DNA from 3 places in the Methylorubrum sp. GM97 genome. Region 1 is predicted to be linked to each of the others. Evidence: riboswitches for the same ligand, from Rfam matches in the RefSeq annotation. Region 1 holds a riboswitch; each other region holds the start of a gene.
The links. Region 1 has a riboswitch for cobalamin ahead of MSPGM_RS05475 (TonB-dependent siderophore receptor). Riboswitches for the same ligand answer to the same signal wherever they lie in the genome.
Positions count from the first base shown of each region.

Region 2: another riboswitch for cobalamin. It lies ahead of MSPGM_RS07065 (CbtB domain-containing protein); the one in region 1 lies ahead of MSPGM_RS05475 (TonB-dependent siderophore receptor).
Region 3: another riboswitch for cobalamin. It lies ahead of MSPGM_RS08320 (TonB-dependent siderophore receptor); the one in region 1 lies ahead of MSPGM_RS05475 (TonB-dependent siderophore receptor).

Region 1 is NZ_AP025942.1:1,158,349-1,160,602, forward strand. Features, by position in the region: gene MSPGM_RS05475 (TonB-dependent siderophore receptor) at 1-904, opposite strand, end outside; cobalamin riboswitch at 1,010-1,219, opposite strand; gene MSPGM_RS05480 (DUF2778 domain-containing protein) at 1,654-2,254, shown strand, end outside.
Region 2 is NZ_AP025942.1:1,507,958-1,510,211, forward strand. Features, by position in the region: gene MSPGM_RS07060 (CbtA family protein) at 1-520, opposite strand, end outside; gene MSPGM_RS07065 (CbtB domain-containing protein) at 551-733, opposite strand; cobalamin riboswitch at 774-974, opposite strand; gene MSPGM_RS07070 (DUF1772 domain-containing protein) at 1,018-1,440, opposite strand; gene MSPGM_RS07075 (MarR family winged helix-turn-helix transcriptional regulator) at 1,427-1,918, opposite strand; gene cobU (bifunctional adenosylcobinamide kinase/adenosylcobinamide-phosphate guanylyltransferase) at 2,000-2,254, shown strand, end outside.
Region 3 is NZ_AP025942.1:1,770,552-1,772,805, reverse strand. Features, by position in the region: gene MSPGM_RS08320 (TonB-dependent siderophore receptor) at 1-962, opposite strand, end outside; cobalamin riboswitch at 1,077-1,274, opposite strand; gene MSPGM_RS08315 (hypothetical protein) at 1,370-1,840, opposite strand; gene MSPGM_RS08310 (hypothetical protein) at 2,097-2,254, shown strand, end outside.

The sequences.
Region 1 (2,254 bases):
TCGGCAAGAGCCCGAGCCGCCCGTTGAGGGCGATGACGCCGCGGTCGAAGACGATGCGGTTGCGCAGGAACTCGGTCTCGACGGTGATGCGCGTGTCCGGCGTGATCTGCCAGCTCAGGACGGGCGCCACGAGCAGCCGGTCGCTGTCGACGAAATCGCGAAAGCTGCCCTGGCGGCCGGCGGCGAGATTGAAGCGGTAGGCGAGCGTGCCCTCCTCGTTCAGCGCGCCGCCGGAATCGACCGTGCCGCGGAACTGCCCGAACGAGTCCCACAACCCGCCCATCTCGACGAAGCGCTCGACGGTCGGCTGCTTGGTGATGATGTTGACGAGCCCGCCCGGATCGCTGCGCCCGAACAGCCCGCCGCCGGGACCTTTGAGCACCTCGACGCGCTCGACGTTCTGGGCGTCGGGCGGGGGCGGCGTGCCGCGGTTGAGCGGAAAGCCGTTCTTGTAGATCTCGGACGTGGTCACGCCGCGAATGGCGTAGCTGAACACCGACAGGCCGCCGAAATTGTTCTGCTGCGCCACGCCCGGCGTGTAGTTGAAGACGCGATCGACGCGGGTGGCGGCGAGATCCGTGATGACCTCGCGCGGGGCGACCGTGACGATCTGGGGCACGTCGCGCTGGGGCGTGTCGGTCTTGGTGCTGCTCACCGCGCGGTCGGCACGGTAGCCCGGCGTCGGCCCGATCAGGCCGATCGTGCCGGCGGCGCTGGTCCGGCCGTCCGATGCGCCGTTGCCGACGCCGCGGCCTTCGCCCTCGACCGCCAGTTCCTCCAGGGTGACCGATTCCTGCGCCCGCGCCTCCGGGCCGTGCAGGCCGGCGCAGAGCAGCGCGGCGAGCACCCAAGGCGGGCGCCGGGCCGGGACGTCGATGGCGTTCAGGATCGTCCGAACTGTCACAAGGCGCGCTCTGGCTGTTCGGGTGCGGGCCCGAGCGGGTGCCCCGCCGGGAGCGCAGGGGAACGCTCTCGCCGATCAGGCACGCCGCCGGAGCACCCCGCCCGGGGGACATCGTCGCGCCAAGGCAGGTCTCCTGGCTCACGGGTCAGCGCCTCCGTCTCGGCCTTCCCGGTGCAGGGCACCAGTGACCTTCGACGACGGTGGCTCGCCGCTCACAGTTGCGGGGGCAGCTTCGGCCTCGCCCGGACGGGCTTACCGAATTCCCTCTTAGCCCTCGGACATGCGTCCGGGGGAACCTTGGCCGCAGCAATTTCGCTGCGATGCGGCGCAGGGTCAACAGACCGGCCAATGAAATGTAACAACATCACACAACCTGTGGCCCGTAGAGCACAAGGGCTCGGCGAGAAGCCCCGTGGCGGCTGCGCTTCTCGCGGCGGCCTGAAGGCGGGCACGCGAGACGATGGCGATCATCCGATTGGCCTCGTCATTGAGTGCACACCGCGCCGCAGCGGTGGAGAGAGGCCGCCCCCTCATGGCGCGGCGGAGCCACTGAGAATCCGCATCGAACGTTTTTCGAAGGACGTGACCGAGCTTTAGGCAAGATTAACCAAGATCCCGTTGAATGACGAAGGCTTAAGGTTGATCCTTCCCTAATCGGCGAAGCCATCTCGTTTTGTCATTCTGGCACAGATAGCCGGGGATGACGGCGGGAGGCCGTGTGGGATCCGCGTTGTCGAGTACCGCCCGCAATGGACATCGCCGAGCTCGTCCAGAGTCGCTCCGCCCGGCCCGTCATCCGCCGTCGGCGCCGCCCGCCTGTCGCGGCGCTCGCGCTGACCGCCCTCGGGGGTCTCGCGGTCGCCGGGATCCTGCAACCGCAGGATCGCGCTGCGCCCGCCCCCGTGGAAACCGCGCAGGTCTCGGCCGAGGCCGAAGGGGCGGAGACCGTGCAGGCCGCGCCCGGCGCGCTGGCCTGGATGCTCGACCCCACTCCCGTGCTCGACACCGCGTCCGGCGGCTTCGTCCCGCGGACCGCGCAGGTGTCCGCCTTCCGGGCGCCGCCCGTGGCGGAGCCTTCCAAGTCGCAGCCTGCCCCATCGGAGCCGGTCACGACCCTGGCCGCCCTCCCCGCGGAACAGGCCGCCGACGCCGCGCCCGCCGTCACGCCGCGCCCGGCCGCGCCGACGGCCCGCCTCGCCCTTACGGTGCCGCTGCCAGTGCGGCGGCCCGACGAATTCCGCTACGAGCCGCGCACGCAGACCGCCCGGGCGGCGACGCCTCGGATCGCCACCGCATCCACGGCGCGCGCCTCCACCGAGCCGACCCGCAGCGTGTTCAGCGCCGCGGTGA
Region 2 (2,254 bases), 350 kb from region 1:
AGAGGCCGAGCCCGGTCGCCACCACCGTCATCAGCCACCACGACTGGCGCAGCACAAGCGGCGCTGCACCCATGCCCGGCAGCTCCGGCGGCAGGCCGATGGCGGGGGCGAGGACCACCGCGAGGAAGCCGGCGATACCAACGACGAGTCCGCCCTGCGGGGTCGGCTCACGGCGAAGTGCCAGCATCACCGCCGCGAGCAGCAGCGCGTAGCCGACGCCGCCGACCAGCGTGGCGAGACCGGTGAAGGCCATCCGCTGAAGGCCCGGTGCAGGCTGCCACGCGTCGGCCTTGCCGTGGTCGTGTCCGCCCTCGCCATGCGCATGCGCGTGGGCCGGGACGATCAGGGCGGCGAAAGAGGTCTCATCGCGCGAGGGCGCGAGGGCGGCATGCGCGCCCTCGCCTTCATAGGTCTCCGCCTGGAGGATCAGCGGAGAGGTCAGCGCGAGCTGCAGGCCCGTCGCGACGACGGACGCGAGGAAGCCGGCGACGAGCGCCGCCGACAGCAACCGGATGATCATGGGACTGCTTGAAGCCGCTGGATGCGCGGATCAGTGGCAGGGGAAGTTCTGCGCGTGGCGGAAATCGTGCGCCGCGTTGTGCAGGACGCTCGCCGGAGCAAAGCCCGCCACGAAGACGAGACCAAGGCCGAGGAAGGCGGCGACGAGGAGCGCGCGGGCGCCCTCGGCCGAACGGGTGGTGGCGGCCTGGGTCTGAAGGGTCGCAGTCGTCATCGGGTCACGAGCTCCGGCCGCCCCACCGGCGGCGTTCGAGAACAAAACTTCGCTGGACGGCAGGTCTCCTGGCTCGCGGCTGGTATCGTGCCTGCCGCCTTCCCGGATCACCCGGTGGCTCGTGGCAGGAACTCGCCGCTTACAGTTGCGGGGGCAGCCGCGGAATTGAGGCTTCTGGAAAACCTCTCACCGCATTCCCTTTTCACCCCGTTGCCGGGGCACCGTCACGGAGCGGTCATAGCCTGATGCGGACGGACGCACAACGTGTCCCGCACCGGCCGCAATCACCGCAGCGCCCAGAGGAAGGCCGCCACCGCCGCCAGACCGAGCCCGCTGCGGACTGCGTGCAGGCGGATCCAGCGTTGCATCAGCGGCGCCACGACCGGATCGGTACTCGATGCAGCGAGCAGGGCACGGTTGGTCGGCATGATCGCCAACAGCGTGTAGGGCCAGTTGGCGAGCGCGAGCGCCGCCCCGAGCCCCCATCGCGGATCGCCGGTACGCGCCCAGGCGAGCAGACCGAGGGCGGTGGCGGCCAGCGCCAATCCGCCCTGCATCCGGGTCGCGCGGCGATAGCTCGGGCGCCATTGCTGCAATTGGGAAGCCGGGTCGAGGACCAGCCGGGCCGGATGCTCCACGAAGCCGACATAGAGCGCAGCGCCGGCAAAGGCCGCTGCCGCGACGAGGGCGAGTTCACCGATCAGCATCGTGGTCTCCCGGTTGTTCGCCGCTCCGGCGTTCGCCGGCCCGCTCGCCGATGGTCCGCACGAGGGTGCGGGCCGCCTCGAGCGCCGCCGGGTCGAGATCGCGGGCGAGTGCGGCCGCCCAGGGCGCCTGCCGCACCGCCGCCGCCGCGTAGGCATCCCGGCCCGCGGGCGTGAGGAGAACGAGGCGGGCGCGCAGGTGGTGGGGATTGTCCGCGAAGGTCACGAGGCCCGCTTTCGCCAGCTCATTGACCGTCCGCTGCACGCCCTGGCGCGTCATGCCCATGTCGCGGGCGATGCGGGCGACCGGCAGCGGCTGCGCGGCGAGCGCGACGGCGCCCAGAACCTGCCAGCGGGCGCTGGTGAGGCCGAGATCCCCCACCAGCCGGTCGCCGGCGGCCAGCAGCGCGCCGCTGGACCGGAAGATCTCCAGCACCAGAGCCGTCGCGGCGTCCGCGGCCTCATGATCCGACCGTTTCATGACAATATGCTGCCCATTTGACAACAGATTGTCAACAGACTGGCTTTGACGCGCTGGCGGTGCGTGAGGCAAAGGGTGCGGATGCTTCAGGCCTCCCCTCGGATGACCCTGGTGCTCGGCGGTGCGCGCTCGGGCAAGAGCGCCTATGCCGAGCGGCTGATCGAGGCCTGTCCCGCCCCCTGGCTCTACATCGCCACGGCGCAAGCCTGGGACGAGGAGATGCGGGTCCGCATCGACGAGCACCGGGCGCGGCGCTCCGACTCCTGGCACACCCTCGACGTGCCGATGGCGCTGCCGGAGGCGGTGGCCGCTGCGACCGGGCCGGTGCTGATCGAT
Region 3 (2,254 bases), 610 kb from region 1:
TTGAAGTGGCCGGCGACCCGAAGCTGCCAATCGGTGCTGAAGGCGTGCTCCAGGCGCACCTGCACGATCCCGCTCTCCGACACGGAGTTGTCGCCCGGCTCGCCGAAGAAGCGGGAGCGCGGGACCAGGCCGAGACGGTTGTTCACCGCGACCGTCCCGCGGTCGAAGGTCTGGCGGTTACGCAGGTACTGCGTCTCGACGGTGAGCTTGGTGTCGGGGCTGATCTGCCAGCTCACGACGGGGGCCGCGAGGACGCGGTCGCCGTCGACGAAATCGCGAAAACTGTCCTGGCGGGCAAGCGCGCCGTTGAAGCGGTAGAGGACCGTGCCGTCCTCGCTCAGCGCGCCACCGGCATCGACCGTGGTGCGCGCCGTGCCGAAGCTGCCGAACAGGGTGCCCATCTCGACGAAGGGCAACGCGACGGGCTGCTTGGTGAGGATGTTGACGGTGCCGCCCGGGTCGCTGCGGCCGTAGAGGGCACCTGCCGGGCCTTTCAGCACCTCGATGGACTGGACGTTCTGCGTGTCGGGCGCGCCGTTGTAGCCGCGGGCGATGTTGAACCCGTTCTGGAAGATGTCCTGTGTGGCGAAGCCACGCACGGAAAAGAGCGCGAGGTTCTGGGCGCCGAAGTCGTTCTGCTTGCCGACCGCGGGCACGTAGTCGAGGGCGCGCTCCACGCGGGTGGCGGCGGTGTCGCGCAGAACCTCTCGGGGCACGACGTCGACCTGCTGCGGCACGTCGCGCCGCGGCGTCACTGTCTTGGTGCCGCTGTAGAGCTCCTCCACCCGATAGGTCGGCGTAGCGGTGAAGGTGCCCTCGACGGAGATCGGGTCGAGCACCACGGAAGTGTCGGACGATTCCCTACGCGTGCCCTGGCCCCAGGCCGGGTCGCCGCTGGCAATGGCAAGCGCGACGGTGGTGGCGGATAGGCAGAGCCGGAGCGGCGATTTCGGGCTGAGCACAGGAGGCTGACCTCGAGCGACGGCAGTGGCACGTCACCGCGAACGAGGTCTAGGCGATCCCCCGCGGGGGTGACGCTTCGACACCCGCCGAGGCACCCCGCCCAGCGTGTTTCGCGTGTGACCACGGCTGACGGCAGGTCTCCTGGCTCGCGGGTCACCGCCCTCTCACCGTCTTCCCGGGCGAGGCTGCCCAGTGACGTGGTGGTGGAGAGCTCACCGCTTACAGTTGCGGGGGCAGCCGCGGCATCGGAGCGAACCCCTCACCGCGTTCCCTTTTGATCCCCGAAGGGAACCGTCGCGGCTTGGCTATTCGGCTTGGCCACAGGTTGTCAATTCACCGGGCCACCCTTCCCAGAGCGAACTCGCCGCCTCCGGCCCATGCCTGTGATCCGCTCGAATATGGGCGGCTACTCGACCTTCAGCCGCTTGGCCGCCGCCGGACACAGCAACTTGAACTGCTCCACCAAGGGCGGCATGCCCGAGGCGCATGATGTGTCGGCATCGGGTCCAAGCGGAAAGCGGGCCTTGCCGCCCTGGCGGTCGCCGTAGCGATAGCTCACCGTCCCGGACCGGCAGTTCGCCTCGGCTGTCATCGTGGCCCGGCCTTCGCTGCGCAGGTACTTCGCGACACACTGGGCCGTCGTGAGCTTGCCGCCGTACTGCTTGGTTTCGCCACCTGGGTCGCGCTCGCAGTATTCCTGAAGGTCGGCCTTCGTGACGATGCCCTGAGCGGTGGCCCGAGCCGTGTCGATGCCGTCGCGCTCGACCACCGTGCCGTTCCACCCCTTGCAGGACGCAAGCGGGAAGTCCCCGGCCGCCCAGGCATGGCCGGAGCCGAGCGCCACGGCGGCAAGCGCGGCAAGATCGATCCAACGCATGTCGCACCCCGTGTTCCGGCGCCGCACGCCGTAGGGCCGATACGGCGCCTGCGCCGAGGAACGTTTGCAAGGCTCGCGACGCCTTATCCACGGCAATCCACAGCCACGACGGCGAGCCGCTCGTGCGGCGGCGCCTCAAGCGGGAACCGCAGACGTGCGGAACGCCCGGGAGTGCGGTTCGCGGCTCATGGCGGTTGGAGGAGGGGCAAACTTAACGGGCGAGGTCCAGGTTCGGCCGAATTCTCGGGAGGTCGGCATGGAATGGGAGCGGCGGGTCGAGCGGATGGGCGCACGCTTACGGAAGAAGAGGGATGCCGCAAACGTAGCCTTATGGGAGATGCTGGGATCGGCCGACGTCGTGTGGATGGTTTGGGGGGACAACGAATACAGCCGGCGGTTCAGGGTCATCCGTGG